Regions from separate parts of the Rhizobium sp. PEPV16 genome, predicted to be linked through region 2. Evidence: predicted binding sites of a transcription regulator. Region 2 holds the regulator's gene; each other region holds the start of a gene.
What was found. The regulator PhoB, encoded in region 2, activates phosphate uptake and scavenging genes when phosphate is short. The targets are predictions, from matches to a motif close to TGTCATNNANCTGTCAT.
Positions count from the first base shown of each region.

Region 1: the regulator PhoB is predicted to act here: its motif matches at 5,429-5,445, upstream of pehA (phosphoric/sulfuric ester hydrolase PehA).
Region 3: the regulator PhoB is predicted to act here: its motif matches at 4,903-4,919, upstream of FY112_RS34655 (NAD-glutamate dehydrogenase).

Region 1 is NZ_VSZV01000238.1:772-8,709, forward strand. It holds gene FY112_RS08540 (sugar ABC transporter permease) at 1-354, shown strand, start outside; gene FY112_RS08545 (carbohydrate ABC transporter permease) at 351-1,178, shown strand; gene FY112_RS08550 (ABC transporter ATP-binding protein) at 1,175-2,245, shown strand; gene FY112_RS08555 (nuclear transport factor 2 family protein) at 2,248-2,748, opposite strand; gene FY112_RS08560 (nuclear transport factor 2 family protein) at 2,794-3,318, opposite strand; gene FY112_RS08565 (alpha/beta hydrolase) at 3,339-4,301, opposite strand; gene FY112_RS08570 (AraC family transcriptional regulator) at 4,430-5,215, opposite strand; gene pehA (phosphoric/sulfuric ester hydrolase PehA) at 5,505-7,049, shown strand; gene FY112_RS08580 (ABC transporter substrate-binding protein) at 7,084-7,938, shown strand, end outside.
Region 2 is NZ_VSZV01000320.1:15,564-23,501, reverse strand. It holds gene argF (ornithine carbamoyltransferase) at 5-919, opposite strand; gene FY112_RS20390 (aspartate aminotransferase family protein) at 962-2,161, opposite strand; gene FY112_RS20385 (GcrA family cell cycle regulator) at 2,582-3,115, shown strand; gene phoB (phosphate regulon transcriptional regulator PhoB) at 3,360-4,043, opposite strand; gene phoU (phosphate signaling complex protein PhoU) at 4,178-4,891, opposite strand; gene pstB (phosphate ABC transporter ATP-binding protein PstB) at 4,936-5,751, opposite strand; gene pstA (phosphate ABC transporter permease PstA) at 5,767-7,089, opposite strand; gene pstC (phosphate ABC transporter permease subunit PstC) at 7,086-7,938, opposite strand, start outside.
Region 3 is NZ_VSZV01000356.1:49,874-57,811, forward strand. It holds gene FY112_RS34655 (NAD-glutamate dehydrogenase) at 1-4,696, opposite strand, end outside; gene pdxY (pyridoxal kinase PdxY) at 4,973-5,848, shown strand; gene FY112_RS34670 (carbonic anhydrase) at 5,920-6,561, shown strand; gene FY112_RS34675 (GGDEF domain-containing protein) at 6,659-7,938, shown strand, end outside.

The DNA of each region.
Region 1 (7,938 bases), on a different contig from region 2:
CTTTCCGTCGGTCTTGCAGGCATTCCGGCCGACCTCTACGAAGCGGCCGAACTCGACGGCGCCAATGTCTGGCAGCGCTTCTGGACGATCACGCTGCCGATGATGCGCTCGACCATCGGCGCCATCATCGCGCTCGGCCTGATCTTCACGCTGCAGCAGTTCGATCTTTTCGCCGCCATCACCTCAGGCGGGCCGAACAACTCGTCGAACGTCACGCAATATTGGGCCTGGGATCTCTCCTTCCGCCAATACGATTTCGCCAAGGGCGCAACGATCTCCGTCATCATGATCGTCTTCGTCATGTTCGCATCCGTCGTCTATGTCCGGTCCACACGCCACGAGGTGCGCGGATGAATACGACGAACCGCGACCGGCTGATGCTCGCAATATCGATCGTCATGGCGGCGATCTATCTCTTCCCGCTCTACTGGATGTACATCACCGCGCTGAAAAGCGGCTCGGAGATGTTCGCGACGCCGCCGAGCTTCTGGCCGGCAGCACCCCAATGGGGCACCTATACCTATGTCTGGGAAAGCCGCGACATGGGCCGCTACCTCTGGAACTCACTGGTCATCGCTCTGGGTTCCATGGCGCTGATCACCGTGCTCGGCGTCGGCTGCGCCTATGTGCTCGCCAGATACCGCAACGTCTGGGTGGATATCGGCCTGTTCCTGATCCTGATGCTGCAGGTCCTACCGGCCTCGCTGATGATCACGCCGATCTTCGTCGGCTTCTCGCAGATCGGCCTGCTTTCCACTCCGCGCCTTGCCGTCATCATTGCGGTCGCGGCAAAGAGCATGCCCTTTTTCGTCATCCTGGTGCGCGCCACCTTCATGAGCGTTCCCCAGGAACTGGAGGAGGCAGCACTCGTCGACGGCAATTCGCGCGTCGGCGCCTTTTTCAATATCGTGCTGCCGCTCGCTCGCAACGGTATCCTGGTCAGCGCCATCCTGATCTTCATGCAGGCCTTCGGCGAATTCGTCTATTCAAAGTCGATGATCCAGGCGGCCGAGCTTCAGCCGGCAAGCGTCGGCCTCAATTCCTTCATGGGGCCGAACACCAACGAGTGGAACAACATCATGGCCTACGCCACGATGTATGTGACGCCGATCCTTGCCATCTTCGTTCTCTTGCAGCGCCGCATCGTATCCGGCCTCACCTCTGGAGCCCTCAAATGACCACACAGATCGAGCTCAGAGGCGTCAACAAATATTACGGCGCCTTCCACGCCCTGAAGAATATCGACCTCTCGATCGCCAAGGGCACTTTCGTTGCGCTCGTCGGCCCGTCCGGCTGCGGCAAGTCCACGCTGCTGCGCTCGCTTGCCGGCCTCGAAAGCATTTCGTCGGGCGATCTCAGGATCGCCGGCGAGCTGATGAACGGCGTGCCGCCGCGCAAGCGCGACGTCGCCATGGTGTTCCAGTCCTATGCGCTCTATCCACATATGACGGTCGAGGAGAACCTGACCTACAGCCTGCGCATCCGCGGCATCGCCAAGGCCGAGGCCAAGAAGGCCGCCGAGGACGTGGCGGCGACGACAGGTCTTTCGCATCTCCTGAAGCGCTATCCGCGCGAGCTTTCCGGCGGCCAGCGCCAGCGCGTCGCCATGAGCCGCGCCATCATCCGCCACCCCAAGGCCTTTCTGTTCGACGAGCCGCTGTCCAACCTCGATGCGGCGCTGCGCGTCCACATGCGCAAGGAAATCCGGTCGCTGCACGACCGGCTGCACGCAACCTTCGTCTACGTCACGCACGACCAGGTCGAAGCGATGACGATGGCCGACCATGTGGTGGTGATGCGCGACGGCATCATCGAACAGCAGGGCGCGCCGCTTGATCTCTACGACCGGCCGGCGAACCGGTTCGTCGCCGGTTTCATTGGTTCGCCGGCCATGAATTTCATTCCCGCGATTGCCGCGGAAGGCGGCAAGAGCCTCATCCTGGATTTCGGCGCAGTGAAGCAGACGCTTGCAATCACCCGCGCCATCGAGCCCGGACGTAAGCTCGTCGCGGGCATCCGGCCGGAGCATATCGGCGTCGTCGAGCCCGGGCATGGCAGCTTCGATGTACCGATCGCCTTCGTCGAATCGACCGGCTCGTCAACCTTCATCGTCGCGGCGACGGAGCCGGAGCTGACGATCGTCGAGACGCGGCGCGACAGGGTCAAAGCGGGAGACATGATCGGACTTTCGATCGATCCGGGCCAGATCCATCTCTTCGACGCGTCGACGAATCACCTGGTATAAGCTCATTCGAGCAGCCGGTCGGGCAGGGGTTTCAGCGGGTAGGCCTGCCAGAAGAAGGTGTCGGCGGCCGCCTGATCATAGGAGAAGTTGCGCGCCTCTTTGATCTTGCCGTTCTCGATGCGGAAGGCGAGCACCCAGATGGTGTCGACATTGGCCAGGCCGTCTCGTCCCGACCAGCCGCGATGCATGTCGATCACCCAGTACTCGTCGGCCGTCAACGCGATCAGCTCGGCGCCGAAACCGGCCTTGCCCAGCTGCTGGAAGAATGCCGCCACTTCTTCCTTGCCGCGTTTGACGCCGGCCAGCGGATGATGGCCGGGAATGTGCCATTCGATATCGTCGGCGAAGAACGCGGCGACACGGCTCATGTCGCCGCTGCCGTAGGCGGCGTAGTAGTCGGTGATGACCTTGCGGTTTTCTTCCGGGCTTGCGGCTATGACGGTTCCTCCGGAAAAGAGTGCGACTGAAACGAAGAGTGCTCGAACGAGCGATGGTCTGCGCATGCGGATCTCCTTGAAGGTATATTGGAATGAGAGTGGCAGGCCGGATCAGCCCGGCTGCCCGGCGCGTTCCGCGGCCCTGTTGACCAGAGCCCGGTCGCCGGTCTCGTGGGCGGGCGTCATCACCAGCCGGGAGACTTTCCAGGTGCCGTCGATCTTGGTGAGGTCATATCGATAATGTCCCATCAGTACCCAGCTCTCCGCGCCGATCCGATGGACTGCCTGGAAATCGGCCTCGGCCACCGCTGTCGGGCCGGCACTTTCGATGATGGCGTGGTTGCTGACGAGATGCAGCGTGCGATCGAAGCCCGGCAGAAAGGCAGACCATTGCCGGATGACGGCTTCGGCCGGCTGGGTGGTCGGCTCGCCGCCCCAGAGGCCGGTATAATCCAGCGTCACCGTGTCGGCGAAGGCGCCGCGCACGCGGTCCCACTCGTGGCGGTCGGCGCCAGCGGCAATGTCGGTAATGGTATCGATGATGGCCGCGCGGTCGTCGGCACCGATCGATTCGGCACTGGCGGTGAATGACGCCAGCAAGACGCCGGCGGCAGCTGTGAGCATGAGGGTTTTCATGGTCATCTCCTTGTCAGGTATCAGGAGCCTTTGTTGATCCGTTCGAAATGCGCAGCCGCGGCATCGGTCGCCCGCGTGACATCCTCGGGATTGTCGTAGAAATCGAATTGGGTAACACCGTCGAGCCAGATCTCGGAGGCGTCGCCGCGCAGGCGCGCGAAAAAGGCACGTGCGCCTTGGGGGATGGCCGCTGCTTCCGAGTGGACGATCAGTGTCGGCTTGTCAAGCCGGTCACCGGTCGCAACCGAATCATAGGTCAGCCACGGCTCCCAGGAGGCGAGATTGAACTTGTTGTCATATTGCGGGATGAGGCCGCGAGTGGGTTCGGTATAGTAGGGAATCTGGTACATCAGCGCCGTGCTGTCGTCGGTGCTTGCGGCGACGATCACCCGGGGCTGGCCGCTACGCTCGGCTTCCTCAGCCTCGCGGGATGAGGTGATCAACCTGGAGACGCCGTCCGCACCGCCATAGACCTGCTCGACGATCGCTTTGTCATGCAGCCACGGCGCCACCAGCGATATGGCGGTGAAATCGGGATTGCCCGAGGCCGCCGCCGCCATATAGCCGGCGGAGGCGCAGATGCCGAGGCCGGCGATCTTGCCGGCGTCGATTTCCGGCAGCGTCGTCATGTAGTCGGCCGCCGCTACGATATCGTCGGTCTTGGCCGCCGGATCCTCCTTGAAGCGGATATTGCCGCCGGACTGGCCCCAGCCGCGGAAATCGAAGGCGAGGGCGACGAAGCCGCGCTCGGCCATCTCTTCTGCGTAAAGGCCGGACATCTGCTCCTTGATCGAGGTCCAGGCGCCGGTCACCAGAACGCCGGGGCGTTTTTCGCCGGCCTTGTAGTCGGCCGGGAGATAGAGCATGCCGGCAAGCGTCACTCCATCATTCTGGAAGGAGACGGAACGCGTCTCGATGCCGGCCGCAAAGGCCGTCGAATGCAGCAAGGCCACGCCAATTGCAGAAAGGGTAGATAGTCTCATCGAAGGTCTCCTCGCCGTCATCGCCGGTTTCATTCAGATACGAGGAGGAGTTTCGCAGCATCGGCGCGCAGGCGCCGGAGCGATTCTTGGCATTTGCTATGTGTTTATTGGCATTCTGGGTCGGAGCGCTATCGTCTGCGAAACGCTGCCGGCGTGAGCCCTGTACTGCGCCTGAAATGCCGACCGAAGCGGGACACGTCGTCATAACCCACGCGGATGGCGACGGCGGCAACCGGAACGCCCGTGGTCCTGAGCAGCACCTTGGCCCGTTCCATTCGCTCCCGGATGACATATTGTAGCGGCGACGTGCCGAGCGCAGCGGTGAAGATGCGCACGAAATGGAACCGGCTCATTGCCGCTTCGGAAGCCATGTCGTCAAGGGAAAGATCCTCGGCGAGATTGTCGTGGATATATGCCAGTGCACGGCGCAGCCGCCGGTCCTCGACCCCAATGGATGACAGCGGGGCAGGCGAGAGCAGCTGGGCCAGATGGGCTGCAACCGCAAGGTTCATCGTATCGCGATAGAGGGATTGCGGCACATCCCGCAGAGAGGCGGCGTGGCGGACGAACTGAACCAGCAGCGGATCGAGGCTACCGACGACGGGATTGAAGTCGGCTTTCTCGAAACCGACATCGTCGAGCAAGGCATCCGACAGATCCACTCTCAGAAACGAGAGCGCATCGTCATATTCGCAGGTGCCTGATGAACCGGCTGGCAGAATCCAGCCGTCACCGGCACGCAGCGGCACGACCCGCTTGCGATCGGAGCCGACCGCGATCCGATGCCGATCCTGATCAACCAGGAATAGGCCGACGGCCAGCCGGGAAATCGCGAACGCGCCACCGCCCGCCGGCAGATCCAGCCTGCCCGCCGTCAACCAGTCTTTCCCCGAGCCTGCTCGCGATCCGCTCATGGAGATGATCTAATTTCTCGCGCCGAAAATTCAATCAGGCAGCGTCGGCTGTTTCGGCGCGGGAAAGCAACTTTCATGGGCCGCAAGATGGAGAAAACCGATAGCGGGGCGCCGGAGGAATTGCCTCATACGCGTTGAACGGCTTTTGTGTCGCAAATATTACAGTTTTGCGGCGTTCCGGAATAAAAGCGAAGAAACCCACGATCCGTTCAATGTCATAGAACTTTGAAAAAGTGGTCATCGCGCTGAAATAATCGCGGTTCAAACAGCCCCGCACAAGTGGGGCTCCATGCGAAAGAAAAACGTTCTACTCATCGTCGTTGACCAATGGCGAGCCGATTTCGTTCCGCACGTTCTGCGTGACGACGGGAAAAACGATTTCCTGAAGACGCCTAATCTCGACCGGCTCTGCCGCGAGGGCGTGACCTTCAGGAACCATGTGACGACCTGCGTTCCCTGCGGTCCGGCCCGCGCGAGCCTGCTTACCGGCCTCTATCTGATGAACCATCGCGCCGTGCAGAACACGGTGCCGCTCGACCAGCGCCACCTCAACCTCGGCAAGGCGTTGCGCGGCGTCGGCTACGATCCGGCGCTGATCGGCTATACGACGACGGTGCCGGATCCGCGCACCACTTCGTCGAACGATCCGCGCTTCACGGTGCTCGGCGACATGATGGACGGTTTCCATTCGGTCGGCGCCTTCGAGCCCAATATGGAGGGTTATTTCGGCTGGGTGGCACAGAACGGCTTTGAGCTGCCGGAGCATCGTCCTGATATCTGGCTGCCCGAGGGCGAGGACGCCGTTGCCGGCGCCACCGACCGTCCGTCACGCATCCCTAAGGAATTTTCGGACTCGACCTTCTTCACCGAGCGGGCGCTGACCTATCTCAAGGGTCGCGACGGCAAGCCCTTCTTCCTGCATCTCGGTTATTACCGGCCGCATCCGCCCTTCGTCGCCTCCGCTCCCTATCACGCCATGTACCGGCCGGAAGACATGCCGGCGCCGATCCGCGCGGCCAGCCCGGATATCGAGGCTGCACAACATCCGCTGATGAAATTCTATGTCGACAGCATCCGCCGCGGCTCCTTCTTCCAAGGCGCCGAAGGGTCGGGCGCAACGCTCGACGAAGCGGAACTGCGCCAGATGCGCGCGACCTATTGCGGCCTGATCACCGAGGTCGACGATTGCCTTGGTCGAGTCTTCGACTATCTCGACGACACCGGACAGTGGGACGATACGCTGATCATCTTCACCAGCGACCACGGCGAGCAGCTCGGCGATCATCACCTGCTCGGCAAGATCGGCTACAACGATCCGAGCTTCCGCATTCCGCTCGTCATCAAGGACGCCGGCGAAAATGCCCGCGCCGGCGCGATCGAAAGCGGCTTCACCGAGAGCATCGACGTCATGCCGACCATTCTCGACTGGCTCGGCGGCAAGATCCCACACGCCTGTGACGGCCTGTCGCTGCTGCCTTTCCTGAGCGAGGGCCGGCCGCAGGATTGGCGCACTGAGCTGCACTACGAATACGACTTCCGCGACGTCTATTATTCCGAGCCGCAAAGTTTTCTCGGCCTCGGCATGAATGATTGCAGCCTCTGCGTCATCCAGGACGAGCGATACAAATACGCTCATTTCGCAGCGCTGCCGCCGCTGTTCTTCGATCTGCAGCACGATCCGAACGAATTCACCAATCTCGCCGACGATCCGGCCTATGCCGCGCTCGTGCGGAACTATGCGCAGAAGGCGCTCTCCTGGCGCCTGAAACATGCCGACAGAACCCTGACCCATTATCGCTCCGGTCCCGAAGGCCTGATCGAACGCAGCCATTGATCCGACTTACCAGAGAACCCAAGGAGATATTCCCATGGTCACCTTCACCCGTCGCGGTGCTCTCGGCCTTGCCACCGGCGTCGCCAGCTCGCTGATCCTGCCGCGCTTTTCCATCGCCCAGGCCGACAACCGTCCTTCGATCACCATCGCCGTCCAGAAGATCTCGAACTCGAACACGCTGGATACGTTGCGCGAACAGTCGAATGTCGGCCAGCGCATCTTCAATTCGTCGCTGTGGGAAAGCCTGATCGGCCTCGACTGGCTCGGCAACCTCTCGGCCGTTCCGTCACTCGCCACCGAATGGCGCCGTATCGACGACAAGACAGTCGAGCTGAAACTGCGCCAGGGCGTCAAATTCCACAATGGCGATGAGATGACTGCCGAAGACGTCGCCTTCTCCTTCAGCAAGGAACGCATGTTCGGCGATACGCAGCCGAGCACCGGCAAGACGATCTTCGTCACCGAAAAGAACCCGCTCGGCCGCGAAAGCAAGGAACTGCCGGTCGAAATTCCGGCCGTCGCCCGCCGTATCTGGCCAGCCCTGCTCGGCATCGAAATCGTCGACAAATATACCGTCCGCTTCGTCAACGGTTCGCCTGACGTGACGATGGAAGGCCGCATCTCCGTTGCCGCCAGCGCCATCGCCAATCGCCGCGGCTGGGATGAGGCCAGGAGCTATCTCGACTGGGCCCGCGCACCGATCACGACCGGTCCCTACCGCGTCGCCGAGTTCAAGCCGGACACCTACCTGATCTACGAAGCGCATGACGAATATTGGGGCGGCCGTCCTCCGGTGAAGCAGATCCGCTTCGTCGAAGTTCCGGAAGTCGCCTCGCGCGTCAATGGCCTGCTGTCCGGCGAATATCACCTCGCCAGCGACATCCCGCCG
Region 2 (7,938 bases):
TGGTTCAGATCGCGCCCAGGCACCAAGCAAGAATCGACTTCTGCGCATGAAGACGGTTTTCCGCTTCATCGAAGACCACGGATTGCGGACCGTCGATCACTTCGTCTGTCACTTCCTCACCGCGATGAGCGGGCAGGCAATGCATGAACAATGCATCATTGCCGGCTTTCGCCATTAAGGCCGCGTTGACCTGATAAGGCTGGAAGACATTGTGACCCCGGGCCCGATGTTCCTGATTCATGGAGACCCAGGTATCGGTCACCACGCAATCGACGCCGGCGACCGCACGGTCGGCATCATGGCAGAGCATGATTTCGGCGCCCTCATTGCGGGCCCAGTTCAGATAGTGATCCTTGGGCTCCGAGCCAAGGGGGACGGCCATGTTCATGCGATAGCCGAAACGCGCGGCACCCTCGACCAGCGAATGCAGCACATTGTTGCCGTCGCCGGTCCAGGCGATGGTCTTGCCCTTGATCGGGCCCCGATGCTCTTCGAAGGTCATGATATCGGCCATGATCTGGCAGGGATGGGTGTCATCCGTCAGCGCATTGATGACAGGCACGGTCGCATGCTGGGCCAGCTCGACCAGCCGCGAATGCTCGGTAGTGCGGATCATGATCGCATCGACATAACGCGACAGCACCTTGGCGGTGTCGCCGATCGTCTCGGCGCGGCCGAGCTGCATCTCGGTGCCGGACAGGAACAGCGTTTCACCGCCGAGCTGGCGCATGCCGACATCGAAGGAGACGCGGGTGCGCGTCGACGGCTTCTCGAAGATCATCGCCAGCATCTTGCCGGCGAGCGGCTTGTCGCCCTGGCCTGCCTTGAAGGCCTGCTTGCGGGAAAGCGCATCGTTCATGATGGTTCTGAGATCGGCTGATGTGACTGCCGAAAGATCGAGGAAATGTTTAGGGCTCATATCGTCTTCTTACCTGTGCTGCGCCCGAAGGCGGCAATCTCTTCAAGCCGTCTTCTTGACCTTGGAGGCGCGAATGCTCTCGGCGGCGCGTTCGACGCGGGCAAGGCCCTCGCGGGCTTCCTCGGCGGTGACCACGAGCGGCGGAAGAAGGCGGATGACGTTGTCGCCGGCGGGCACGCCGAGCAGATGGGCGGCGCGGATCGCCTGCAGCAGTTCGGCTGAGGGAACGGCAGCCTTGATGCCGAGCAAAAGGCCCTCGCCGCGCACATCCTCGATCACATCGGGATAACGATCCTTCAGCGAGGCGAGGCCCTGGCGGAAGACAAGTGCTACGTCGCGCACATGCTGGAGGAAGCCATCAGCAAGGATGATGTCCAGCACGGCGCTGCCGACGGCCATGGCAAGCGGATTGCCGCCATAGGTCGAGCCATGCGTGCCGGCCTTCATGCCGGAGGCGGCCTCGGCCGTGGCAAGGCAGGCGCCGAGCGGGAAACCGCCGCCGATGCCCTTGGCGACAGCCATGATGTCGGGGGTGATGCCCGACCATTCATGAGCAAAGAGCTTGCCGGTGCGGCCGACGCCGGTCTGGACCTCGTCGAGGATCAAGAGCAAGCCGTTGTCGTCGCAGAGCTGGCGAAGCGCCTTCATGAACTCAGGCGTGGCAGGACGGACGCCGCCTTCGCCCTGCACCGGCTCGATGAGGATGGCGGCCGTCGCCTCGGTGATCGCGGCGCGGACCGCTTCGATATCGCCGAAAGCCACCTGATCGAAACCCGGCGCCTTGGGGCCGAAGCCTTCGAGATATTTCTCCTGGCCGCCGGCAGCGATCGTCGCCAGCGTCCGTCCGTGGAAGGCGCCTTCGAAGGTGATGATATGGAAACGCTCGGGATGGCCCTTGGAAAACTGATAGCGGCGCGCCGTCTTGATCGCGCATTCGAGCGCCTCGGCACCCGAATTGGTGAAGAACACCTTATCGGCGAAGGTGGCGTCGGTCAGGCGTTTTGCCAGACGCTCCTGTCCGGGGATCTCATAGATGTTCGACAGGTGCCAGACCTTGTCGGCCTGCTCCTTCAATGCGCCGACCACATGCGGATTGCTGTGGCCGACTGACGTGACGGCGACGCCGGCGCCGAAATCGAGATATCGCTCGCCACTTTCGGTGATCAGCCATACGCCCTCGCCTCGCTCGAACCGCAGCGGGGCACGAGAATAGGTGTCATAAAGCGGCGCGGCTTCAGCCATGGCGCGATCTCCATCAAAGTTGGTGGGCAATGACTCCGGCTAAGGAAACCAGGCCCGAAAAATTAAAAATGCCGCCTTGCGGCGGCGACTGGCACTATTTCCTTTTCGCGCTGCAATGTCAACAAAACGGCGCCCTTAGCGTATGCAGCACAGGTGTACAGCGGCATTTTCGGTCTTCAACAGGCATTATTGCAGAAATGCCACGCAGGGGCAGCAAGTTGGGGAAAACTACGAATTCGATTCATCCGGATTCATGCGACTCTTGTCACGGAGTCAGCCTCACACTAGGTTAAAGATCAATTACTAGACTGCATGCGGCGGAACTAGTCACCAAAATTGATCAAGCGTTTCTTGTTTCGGAGCTCCCGGGACAACGGTGAGGGATTCTGCCATCACCAACGCAAAAGGTGGAGACAGGGCATGAACTGGACAGACGAGCGGGTCGAGAAACTCAAGAAGCTTTGGGCCGAAGGACTGAGCGCCAGCCAGATCGCGGCACAACTTGGCGGGGTCAGCAGAAACGCGGTCATCGGCAAAGTGCACCGGCTGTGCCTTCCCGGCCGTGCCAAGGCCGGCGGCACCAACACCGCGGCGCGAACGCCGAAGCGCAACACATCGGCGCCGCGCGCACCGAACTACGCCTCCCGGATCACGACCCGCACCGTTACCCGCCAGCAGGGCGCGACGATGCTGAAGGAAGAGATCGAGATCGAAACGATCGAGGAAATGGAATACGTGCCGAGAGGCAACGTGGTGGTGCCGATTTCGCGCCGCCTCGGCCTGACGGAACTGACCGAACGCACCTGCAAATGGCCGGTCGGCGATCCGCTGAAGGACGACTTCCATTTCTGCGGCTGCGAATCCCCCGACAATTCGCCCTATTGCGCCTATCACCAGAAGCTCGCCTACCAGCCGGTCAATGAACGCCGCCGGGCGGCAGCGCGGGCAAGCTGAACGACAACCATCGTCAGAATGCAGAAAACGGGCCGAGTGGCCCGTTTTTTTATGCGTAGATGGGAGCTGAGGTTTCCCTCCGTCATGCTCGGCCTTGTGCCGAGCATCTGATCACCCCAATTGCTTGAGGGAAAAACCTTTATTTTCAAATGCTTAATTTGGCGTACGCAGATCCTCGGCACAAGGCCGAGGATGACGTCGCAGGTTTTGCAAGGGCTTTGTCAGCAGGCTCAGATGGAAGCCCTCAGGCTTCCATCGAATACCCGGCGCCGCGGACGGTGCGGATGACGTCTTGCATGTTGGAGAAATTCAGCGCCTTGCGCAGGCGGCCGACATGGACGTCGACGGTGCGCTCGTCGACATAGATATCGTGGCCCCAGACGCCATCCAACAGCTGCGAGCGGGAGAAGACCCGGCCCGGCGACGACATCAGGAATTCCAGCAGGCGGAATTCGGTGGGGCCGAGGCGGACTTCGCGGGTCTTGCGATGGACGCGATGGGTCTCACGGTCGAGTTCGATGTCACCGCATTTCAGCACCGTGGACAGCACCTCGGGGCGGGCGCGGCGCAGCATCGCCTTGACGCGGGCAACGAGCTCGGGGGTCGAAAAGGGCTTGACGACATAATCGTCGGCGCCCGTCGACAATCCGCGGACGCGCTCGCTCTCTTCGCCGCGCGCCGTCAGCATGATGATCGGCAGGCGCTCGGTTTCAGGCCGCATGCGCAGGCGCCGGCAGAGCTCGATGCCGGAGACACCCGGCAGCATCCAATCGAGGATGAGAAGATCGGGCGTGCGCTCCTGAAGCCTCATCTCGGCTTCGTCGCCACGAAGGATGGTATCGACCTCGAAGCCTTCCGCTTCGAGATTGTAGCGAAGAAGCACGCTGAGGGCTTCCTCGTCTTCAACAACTGCAACTCTCGGGATCATGCGTGTCGGTCTCCTCGCGCATCATCCTTAAATCAGGGGTGATTTAAGCAATTCATCCTGCGCAAATTCAGAAATTCGCTGCGACCTCTTTGCGCGCCCCGGACGGGCGCGCACGCAACTAACTATGCGGGCGGTTATTCCGTGACCGCGCCGACGGTGTTGGCGCTGTCATCCTTCGGACGATCGCCTTCCGGCTGTGCGCCTGTCGTCATGTAAAAGATCGTCTCGGCGATGTTGGTGGCATGGTCGCCGATGCGCTCAATATTCTTGGCGCAGAAGAGAAGATGCGTGCAGCTGGTGATGTTGCGCGGATCCTCCATCATATAGGTCAGGAGTTCGCGAAACAGCGAGGTGTACATCGCGTCGATCTCGTTGTCGCGTTCACGGATCGCATTCGCCTTGTCGGCTGAACGATTGGTGTAGACATCGAGCACTTCCTTGAGCTGGACGAGCGCCAGCTCGGACAGATGCTCGAGGCCGCGGGCGAGCTTACGGGGAACGCCGGTGCTTTGGACGGCGATGACGCGCTTGGCGGTGTTCTTGCCGAGGTCGCCGACGCGTTCGAGATCGGCGGCGATGCGGATCGAACCCATGATTTCACGCAGGTCCGAGGCCATCGGCTGACGGCGGGCGATGGTAACGATCGCCTTGTCGCCGATTTCGCGTTCGGCGTGATCGAGGATCACATCGTCCGAGATGACCTTCTGCGCCAGCGCGGTATCGCCGTTGACGAGGGCGCGGACGGCTTCGCTGACCATCTGCTCGGCCAGGCCGCCCATTTCGGAAATCCGCCTGGACAGGAACTTCAGATCATCATCATAGGCAGAAAAAATATGTGTCGATGCCATGGGGCTTTATCCTCGAATAACGGGAAGGCTTGGTGTCGCCAAAATCAACCGAAGCGACCCATGATGTAGTCCTGGGTGCGCGGATCGTCGGGATTGGTGAACATCTTGTCGGTGTCGTTCTCCTCGACGAGATTGCCGAGGTGGAACATGGCGGTGCGCTGCGAGACACGCGCGGCCTGCTGCATGGAGTGGGTGACGATGACGATCGTGTAGTTCTCGCGCAGCTCGTGGATCAGTTCCTCGACCTTGGCGGTGGCGATCGGATCGAGCGCCGAGCAGGGCTCGTCCATCAGGATGACTTCAGGGCTGACGGCGACGGCACGCGCAATGCAGAGGCGCTGCTGCTGACCGCCCGACAGGCCGGTGCCGGATTCATGCACGCGGTCCTTGACCTCGTTCCAGAGGCCGGCGCGCTGCAGGCTGGTCTCGACGATCTGGTCGAGGTCGGCCTTCGACTTGGCAAGGCCATGGATGCGCGGGCCGTAGGAGACGTTTTCATAGATCGTCTTCGGGAACGGGTTCGGCTTCTGGAAGACCATGCCGACGCGGGCGCGAAGTTCGACGACGTCAATATCGGGATCATAGACATCGTCGGTATCAAGCGTGATCTTGCCGGTGACGCGGCAGCCGTCGATCGTATCGTTCATGCGGTTGAGGCACCGCAGGAAGGTCGACTTGCCGCAGCCGGACGGGCCGATCAGAGCGGTTACGGTGTTTTCGCGGACGTTCAGGTTCACATCGAAAAGCGCGCGCTTCTCGCCGTAGTAAACCGAGACATCCTTTCCGATCATTTTATAAGGGACGTTGCTCATCTTCTGATCCAGCGCCTTTTCAACTGCAGCTTCCGTCAACATGTTCATGATGTGTAACTCCGTTTACCAGCGGCGCTCGAAGCGACGACGCAAGAGGATGGCGCCCATGTTCATGACGATCAGGAACAGGAGCAGGACGATGATGGCACCCGAAGTACGCTCAACGAAGGCACGTTCTGCCTCGTTGGCCCACATATAGACCTGTACGGGCAGAGCCGTCGAGGGATCGAGCGGTGTCGTCGGCGCATTGGCGACGAAGGCGACCATGCCGATCAGGAGCAGCGGCGCGGTTTCGCCGAGCGCGTGCGCCAGGCCGATGATCGTGCCGGTCAGGATGCCCGGCATGGCGAGCGGCAGCACATGGTGAAACACCATCTGCATCTTCGAAGCGCCAAGGCCGAGCGCTGCGGCGCGGATCGACGGCGGCACGGCGCGCAGTGCCGCACGCGTCGCGATGATGATCGTCGGCAGGGTCATCAGCGTCAGCACCAGGCCGCCGACCAGCGAGGCCGAGCGCGGCAGGCCGATGAAGTTGATGAAGACGGAAAGACCGAGCAGACCGTAGACAATCGAAGGCACCGCGGCGAGGTTGTTGATGTTGACCTCGATCAGGTCCGTCAGCTTGTTCTTCGGCGCGAACTCCTCGAGATAGATCGAGGCGGCGACGCCGATCGGCAGAGCGAGCACGAGCACGATCAGCATCAGGTAGAGCGAGCCGATCAGGGCGACGCCAAGGCCTGCGGCCTCCGGACGGCTGGAATTGCCGTTGACGAAAAGGCCGGTGTTGAACTGCTTGTGGAGCGCCCCGCTCGCCTTCAGCTCGTTCATCCAGCCGACCTGCTTGTCGTTGACCTTGCGGTTCTTCTCATCGACCGAGAGGTCGATCTGGGCCTTGTTGGCGCTGTCGACATTGGCGTCGGCGAGCACCGTGACATTGACCGTCTTGCCGATGATCGACGGATCGGCGATCACCATATCGCGCAGCTGGATCGGCGCGCTTTTCGACAGCATCGCGGATGCGTCGCGCACGTCGGGACGGCTCGAGGCATTGATGTTCAGCTGCTTGACGATCGCGTCACGCAGGAGAACCGGATAATTGGCGGCGATCAGCACCGAAGGGTCGGTCGCACGCTTATTGTCGGGGTCGATCGTCTTCTCGACGAATTCGATCGGCAGGGTGATCGCCGTCTGCTGGAAGGCGGTATAGCCTTTGCCGATTACCGTCCACAGCAGGATGAAGAGGAAGACGAGGCCGAAGGTAATGGCGGCGATGCCATAGGCCTGGAACCGGCGCTCGGCGGCATAGCGGCGCTTGATGCCGATATCGCGGCGCGCGGGCGCCTTGGAAACGGTGACGCCTGATGTGGGAGAAACAATATCCGTCATTCGTACTGCTCCCGGTATTTGCGCACGATGTAAAGCGCATAGATATTGAGGCAAAGCGTGATGCAGAACAGGGTGATGCCAAGGGCAAAGGCAACCAGCGTCTGCGGCGAGGTGAACTCAAGGTCGCCGGTCAGCTGGTTGACGATCTTGACCGTCACCGTCGTCATCGGCTCGAAGGGGTTGATCTGGATGCGGGCGGCCACACCGGCGGCCAGCACGACGATCATGGTTTCGCCGACGGCGCGCGAGGCAGTCATCAGCAATGCGCCGACGATGCCGGGAAGGGCTGCGGGCAAGACCACCTTCTTGATGGTTTCGGAGCGTGTGGCACCAAGACCGAGCGAACCGTCACGCAGTGACCGCGGCACGGCGGTAATAATATCGTCCGACAGCGAGGACACGTAAGGGATCAGCATGATGCCCATGACGATACCCGCCGTCAGAACGCTCTGCGCCTGAATGAAATTGCTGTAGTTGCCGGACAGAAGGCCGCTGACCTGGGCGGAGAAATCGCGCAGGAACGGGCCGACGGTCACAAGCGCGAAGAAACCGTAGACGATCGTCGGAATGCCGGCGAGCACTTCCAGCAGCGGCTTGGCGACCGAGCGCACCCTCATCGAGGCGTATTCGGCCATGTAGATGGCGGCAAAGAGGCCGACCGGCACGGCGACCAGCATGGCGACCAGGCCGATATAGATCGTGCCGAGCAGCAGCGGGATCAGGCCGAACTGACCGAAGGATGAGCTGCCGGCTCCGGCAAAGCGCGGATCCCAAACGGTGCCGAAGAAGAAGTCCATGGCGGGAACGGCCGCAAAGAAGCGGGCTGCTTCCGACAGCATGGAGAGCACG
Region 3 (7,938 bases), on a different contig from region 2:
CGCTGAGGGTTGAAAGCTCCTCGAGGATACGGTTGATGCGGATACGATCCTGCGCATGCCAGGCTTGAACGGGAAGCTTTTCCTTGCCGTGATCGGAAAGGGCGGAGATGACGATGTCGCGCCTTGCACTGGCGATTTGATCGATGCTGCGGGCAAGCGCCAGATTCTCGTAATGGTCTGAGGTGAGGATCCGCCCGCCCGCCGCCAGCAGCCTGCCGATACGGAAGGTCTGCGACACTGCGATGTAGTTCTCGGCGGCGCGTACCAGGGGTTCGCCGGTGCGCTCGGCGATCTGCATGATCTCCGGCACCAGTGCGAAGATCGGGAGGCTGGCGATGTCGGCGGCGAGTTTTTCGGGCAGGCCCGCCTGGCTGTACTCCGCCTGGCGCACGGCGACCTCGCCGGCCACCTGTCCGGCGAAGGCGGTTTTCAGCTTCTTCAGGGCCGCCTGAAGCCGGCTAATCACTTCTGCCATATCGGCCTTGGTCATGCCCGTTTTCAGCAGCAGGCGCGTCAGCACGATATAGCTGTGGCTGATCTCCTCGTAGATGCGGTTCTGCATCTCGCCCGATATCTTGCCGTCCAAGGCGTCCGTCTCGGCCCAAAGGTGGGTCAGGCCGAAACCGTCTCTAGAGACGATTGCGGCGCGCACCACTTCCGGTGCTGAAGCCGCCGTTGCGTCCATCATGGCGACGGTGAAGCTCGGCCCGCCGCGATTGATCGCTTCGTTGGCAAGCACGGTCGCAACGATTTCGCGCTTCAGGCGATGGTTGGCGATATCGCCGGCATTCGACTTCTGCATTTTCACGGGGAAATAATTCGAAAGCGTCGCAATGAAATAGGGATCATCAGGCAGATCGCTTGCGATCAGCGCGTCGAAGAGCACGATCTTGGCATAGGACACCAGCACGCCGATTTCAGCCCGCGTCAGCGGCTTGCCGGCCGTGTAGCGTTCTGTGAGAGTCTGGTCGTCCGGAAGAGTCTCCACCTTGCGGTTCAACTGCTTGGCGCCTTCTAGAACCGTCATGAAGCGCGCAAGTTCCAGGCCGTTTGCCGTGCCTTTGCGTTCCGTCAGCGAGATCGCCAGCGACTGCAGGTAGTTGTTGCGCAGCACCAGAGTCGCCACTTCACCGGTCATCGAGGAAAGAAGCTGGTCGCGTTTTGCGCGCGTCAGGCGTCCGTCATGCATGGCGGCTGCCAGCGCGATCTTGATATTGACCTCGACGTCCGAGGTATTGACGCCGGCTGAGTTGTCGATGGCGTCGGAATTGCAGCGCCCACCCTTCAGACCGTAGGCGATGCGGCCTTTCTGAGTAACGCCGAGATTTGCGCCCTCGCCGATCACCTTGGCGCGCACCTCCACCGCGGTGATGCGGATCGGGTCATTGGCGCGGTCGCCGACTTCGGTGTCGGTTTCGGACGGCGCTTTCACATAGGTGCCGATGCCGCCGAACCAGAGCAGGTCGACCGGGCTCTTCAGGATCGCCGTCATGATCTCGAAGGGCGTGGCCACGGCCTTGTCGATGCTGATCGCGGCAACCGCTTCCGGCGTCAGCGTGACCGATTTCGCTGCGCGCGAAATGATCATTGCACCCTTCGACAGTACGCTCTTGTCGAAATCCTGCCAGCTTGAACGCGGCAGGTCAAAAAGCCGCTGGCGCTCAGTCAGCGTCTTTTCCATATCGGGGTCGGGATCGATGATGATGTCGCGGTGATCGAAGGCGGCAATGAGCCGGATCTTCGGAGAGAGCAGCATGCCGTTGCCGAAGACGTCGCCCGACATGTCGCCGACGCCGGCGACGGTGAAGGGCGTCGTCTGGATGTCGATGTCCATTTCGCGGAAATGGCGTTTCGCGGTTTCCCAGGCGCCGCGGGCGGTGATGCCCATCTTCTTGTGGTCGTAACCGGCCGATCCGCCGGAAGCAAAGGCGTCGTCCAGCCAGAAGCCGGCTTCCTGCGCCAGTGCATTGGCGGTGTCGGAGAAGGTCGCTGTGCCCTTGTCGGCGGCGACTACGAAATAGGGGTCGTCACCGTCGAGCCTGACGGTATCCTTCGGCGGGACGATATCGGCGCCTGCTATGTTGTCGGTGATCGAAAGCAGCGTGCGGATATAGGTCTTGTAAGCCTCACGGCCGGCATTGAAGATCTCGTCGCGGCTGCCGCCGATGGGAAGCTTCTTCGGATAGAAGCCGCCCTTGGCGCCGACCGGCACGATGACGGCGTTCTTGACCTGTTGCGCCTTGACGAGGCCGAGCACCTCGGTGCGGTAATCCTCGGCGCGATCCGACCAGCGCAGGCCGCCGCGCGCCACCTTGCCGAAGCGCAGATGCACGCCTTCTACCTCGACACCATAGACGAACATCTCGCGGAAGGGCTTCGGCTGCGGCAGCCCGTCGACCAGGTGCGGATCAAGCTTGAAGGCCAGCATCGGTTTCGGCGAACCATCCGCGTTCTTCTGGAAATAATTGGTGCGCAGCGTCGCATCGACGATGTTGACGTAGCGGCGCAGGATACGGTCGTCGTCGAGGCTCGGCACGTCGGCAAGCTCGGCCTCTATCGCCTGGTGCAGTTCGGCAAGCTTCTTGACGCGGACCTTCTCCGTAAGCCTGGTGTCGAGCGTATCATGGAAGAGACGAAAGATAGCAGCGGCGACACCGGGATATTTATCGAGCGTCGTGGCGATATAATCCTGCGAATAGGCGATGCCGGCCTGGCGGAGATAACGCGCGTAGGCGCGTAGCACGTTCGTCTCGCGCGCCGAGAGCCCGGCAGAAAGGATCAGCCGGTTGAAGCTGTCATTGTCGATCGTGCCGGCGAAGGCGGCAACGAAGCCTTCCTCGAGGGCGGCGCCGTAACGCTGCAGATCGATCTCGCCGCCATTGCGGGCCTCGAGCTCCATGTCGTGCAGCACGACGAGTTTCTTTTCTCCATCGGCGGCCGGCACCCCGATGTCGAAAGTGCGTTCACTGACGACGTTGAAGCCGAGATTCTCGAGAAGCGGCACGCGGCGCGACAGCGCCAGCTGGCCGCCGGCGTGGAAGATCTTCAAGGAAAGGGTGCGGCCCTGTTCTTCCTGACGATGGTAGAACTGGATGCGCAGCGGTTCGCCGGCGGCGCAGGCACCGATATCGGCGAGGTCGGCCACGGTTTCCTCCGGAGTGAAGGAATCCTGGAAGGCTTGGTCGACGGATATCTTCGGCGCCTTGGCGCCTGCCAGCGCCTCGAAACGGTCGTCCCAGCGGGCCGTGATCTCGCGGATCACCTGCTCGAGCTTTGACTGCGGAATGCGTGGCGTCTTGCCGCCCGAGCGGCCGATGATGAAATGCACCCGAGCCACGCCGCCTTCCGGGAAAGCCGGGTAATAGGCGGAGACACGGCCGTCATAGACAGTCTTCAGATAGGTGCCGATCCGTTCGCGGACGATCGAGTCGTATTCCTCGCGCGGCACGTAGACGATTACCGAGACGAAGCGGTCGAAATGGTCGATGCGCGGCAGGACGCGGACGCGCGGCCGATCGGCCAAGTCGTTGATCTGTTCGGCAAAACTTGCAAGCAGCGTCGTGTCGATCTGGAAAAGATCGTCGCGCGGATAGGATTCCAGCGTGTTGTCGAGCATGCGGCCGGAATGGCTCATCGGGTCGAAGCCGAAATGTTCCTTCACCTTCTCGATCTTGGAACGCAGCAGCGGGATTTCGGAGGCGAGCGAGGTATAGGCGGTCGACGTGAAAAGGCCGACGATGCGTAATTCGCCGGTGACGTTGCCCTCAGCGTCGAAGCGCTTAACGCCGACATAATCCATATAGGCCCGGCGATGAACGATCGACTTAACATTCGCCTTGGTGACGATCAGGAAGTCGGGACCGTCGAGGAAGGCAAGGATCTCAGGCGTCGTCGTCACGGCGTCCTTGCCGGTGCGCAGCACCAGAACATCGGGGTTGGAAAGGATGCCGAGGCCTGCACCCTTGTCGCGTTCGACCCTGGCATCGGCGCCCTTGCCGGAATAGACATATTCCCGCATGCCGAGGAAAGTGAAATTCTCATCGCGCAGCCAGGTCAGGAAAGCGACGGCTTCGTCGCGATCAACCTTCTTCCGGCTGGCGCCATTGGCCGCGAGCTCGGCAATCACTCCGTCGATCTTGTAAAGCATCGGCTTCCAGTCGGAAACCGACAGGCGGACCTGTTCGAGGACTTTTTCGATGCGTTTGACGAGATCGGCGGCCTGGGCGGAGTTGAGGGGTGCAATATGAAGCTGGATATGGCTGACGCGGTTGGCCGGGTCGCTCGGGTGATCGGCGGAATACGTCGTCGGCGCCTTGCCCTTTTCCATGATCAGGATGGGATGCACGGCCATGAACAGGTCGCGATAGGTGCTCGTCACTTCGCCCATGACCGATTCAAACAAAAAAGGCATGTTCTGGTCGGTGACTGAAAGCACCGAGACGGCGATGCCATCAGGCGTCACATCGGCAATCGTGTCGATGCTGACGCGGGGCGCCTTGCCGTTCCAGACAGCAAGTTCCTTTGCCGAATGCACCGCGGAGAGCGCCAGCATTTCTGGTGTATAGAGTTCGAGATCGTCATTGCTTGCCCGGCCGAAGAGAATTTCCGGATCGAGATGCGCCTCGCCCGTCGCCTTGGCGATCTTGCGCGCGCTTTCGATCTGCTTTTCCCGTTTCGGATTGTGTCTGGCAGCCATGGATCGCCTCCCTCAATGTCTGATTTTCCGCAAGCTAGCAGAAGATTCTTCGAAAAAATCTCTAAAAGAGAGGTCCGGAGGATTGTTTTGACGCTTTTTTGGCGCTGGAAAAGAGAAATTGTAAGAGATTTTCCGTTTTCTTCGCCAAGTGAAAGCGAAAGTCCCGTCTTCCGGATTTTCGTTCCGCCGAACATTTCCACGCCCGCATGAAGAATGGTTGACAGCGTGGCGTCAAACAGATCATCAAACGCCGTCATCATTCGGATCTTGGGTATCATGTCGGAAAATGCAGCGGGCGCAGTCATCGTCATCTCCAGCCATGTGGTGCGGGGCTCGGTCGGAAATCGGGCCGCCGTCTTTGCGCTGGAGACGCTCGGTCATCCGGTCTGGGCCCTGCCGACCATCGTGCTGCCCTGGCATCCCGGCCACGGCCGCTCGACGCGGCTGACTTTTGCGGAAGCGGATTTCGACGCGGCAATCGAGGATCTGATCCGCGCGCCTTGGATCGGCGAAGTCAAGGCGGTGCTTTCGGGCTATTTCGGCAATGCAGCCCAGGCGCGCTCCGTCGCCCGGCTGATCGGTGCGCTGAGGGAAAACAATCCCGAGCTGCTCTATGTCTGCGATCCCGTCATGGGCGATCTCGGCGGCCTTTACGTGCCGGAAGCGACTGCGGAGGCCATTCGCGACCATCTCATTCCGCTCGCCTCGCTGGCAACGCCGAACCGCTACGAGCTCGCATGGCTTTCGGGGGCAGCCCTTGAAGACAACAGCGCGATCATGGAGGCGGCGCTCGCGCTCGGGCCATCGCGCATGCTCGTCACTTCGGCGGTGCCGATGATGGCGGGCGGTACCGGCAATCTCTATCTTTCCGGCCGTCACGCCCTTCTTGCCGAGCATCGCGTCGTCGACAACCCGCCGAATGGTCTCGGCGACCTCATCGCCGCCGTCTTCCTGTCGCGCCTGCTTTCCGGGATCGAGGACGAAAAGGCGCTGCAGCTTGCCACCGCCAGCGTCTTCGAGGTGCTCGCGCGCGCCGTCAAGCGCGGCAGCAACGAGTTGATGCTGGCAAGCGATGCTTCCAGCCTTTCGACGCCGATGGCCATGGTGCAGATGCGCCGCCTCGTGCACCCGGCGCAACGGCGGAAAAAGTGACGCATCCGCCAATATGTTCATTTTGCGGTGCAGCAGTTGATCTTGTCTTCCGCGCGCGCTAATCCAGAAGCATGCAGCGTTTTCCAAATCCCCTTCTGGACGGCTATCGCAACTTCATGAACGGGCGTTATGCCGACGCCCGCGACAGGTATCGGCAGCTTGCCGAAAACGGTCAGAATCCCCATACGCTTGTCATTGCCTGTTCGGATTCTCGCGCGGCACCGGAGCTGATCTTCGATGCCGGCCCAGGCGAGCTCTTCGTCATCCGCAACGTTGCCAACATGGTGCCGCCCTACGAGCCGGACGGTCATTTTCATTCGACCTCGGCCGCACTCGAATTTGCCGTGCAGGTGCTGAAGGTCTCGGATATCGTCGTGATGGGCCATGGCCGCTGCGGCGGCATCCGCTCGGCGCTCGATCCGAATGCCGAGCCATTGTCGCCCGGCGATTTCATCGGCCGCTGGATGTCGCTGGTCAAACCCGCCGCCGAGCAGATCCAGAGCAACGACGTGATGACGGCCGCCGAGCGACAGACGGCGCTGGAGCGTGTCTCCATTCGCAATTCGATCAACAATCTCAGAAGCTTTCCCGACATCAAGGCGCTCGAGGAAGCGGGAAAGATTCATCTCCACGGTGCCTGGTTCGACATTTCGACCGGTGAACTCTGGGTCATGGACGCCGAGACACGCGATTTCATTCGTCCCGAAATCTAGGGACATGCCAGTTTATCAGTTTTTTAAGGATTGTTGTTAAGCTCGCCGTCAATTGGTCGCGCACGACCGACGTTTTTGATCACCGTGGCGATTGGCGATGAAGTTCGAAACAATCAAAAGGGTTATCCTGGCCGCCATCATGCTGCCCTTCGTCTTCATGCTCATTGAAGGCGTTGTCGTCATACGTTCTTCGGTCAAGCAATACCAGAACCTCGAAAAGGACCGGCAATTCGCCGATGTGCTTGCCCGTGGTGGGTCGATCGCCGCCACGGAGATTCTGACTGAGATTGGCGCCACCCGCCGCTACCTCGCACATCCCAGCAGCAGGACTGCCATCGACATGCAGCAAAGCCGGGCGACGCTCGATCGCGAGCGCCGCGCTTTCTATACCAGCCTGCCCTCCCGCGATACGCTCGACGAGGGGCTCGTCGGCGAATTATCGATTCTCAGCCTTGCCTACAGCCGCATCGTCGCCGCACGCAGCGCCGTCGACCAGGGCCGTTATGCCGGCAGTGATCCCGGTTCCATTTACTGGTATGCGGCTCTCAAGCAGTTGGCTGTCGTCGATGCGCTTTCACCGCTGATCAGCGATCCGGTGCTGCTTGAAAAATCCAACCAGCTGATGGGCATCCTGCTGACCTATTACGGCGAAAGGCTGATCACCGGGACTGGTACCCGTTATCTCAATCAAGGCGTTTCCGCCAGATTGCCGGTGGAACTGTTCGTGCAGGGCAAGGTCATGCTCGGCGAGGGCATGGATCACATGGTCTTCCATTCCTCTGAGCCGGTCGTGCGCAACATCGTCGCTTATCTCGGTCGCAGCGACCAAGTGAAGGCGAATGCGATCACCGATGCCATTCTTGCCGGATCGCGGCCGACACGCGCCGTGCATGACGTCTGGGCCGCCGCGCAGAGCGAGCGCATGATCTTCCTGCAGCAGAAGATGATCGAGGCTGCCGAGGATATTCATGAGACCGGCGAAAATCTTTCGACGCGCTCGCACATACACCTGACGCGGATCCTGGCGCTGTGTGCCGGCCTGCTGATCCTCGCCACATTGGTGCTGCTACTGGCGGCAAAGGGCCTGCGCCTGATCGACCGGCTGACCCAGGATCGGGAGACGCTGGTGGGCGAGTTGCGCAGCGCCGCCCAGACCGATCTTCTGACCGGCCTCTACAACAGGCGCGGCTTCGAGGTCGCCGCATCCGCACTTCTCACGCAGGCCGAGCACGGATCACGCTGGATTTCCGTCGTGCTGTTCGACCTCGATCATTTCAAGAAGATCAACGATGTTCACGGGCATGACGCCGGCGATGCCGTGCTCCGACAGGTCGCGGGCGTCGCGCGCCAGAATTTCCGTTCCTTCGATCTGCTGGT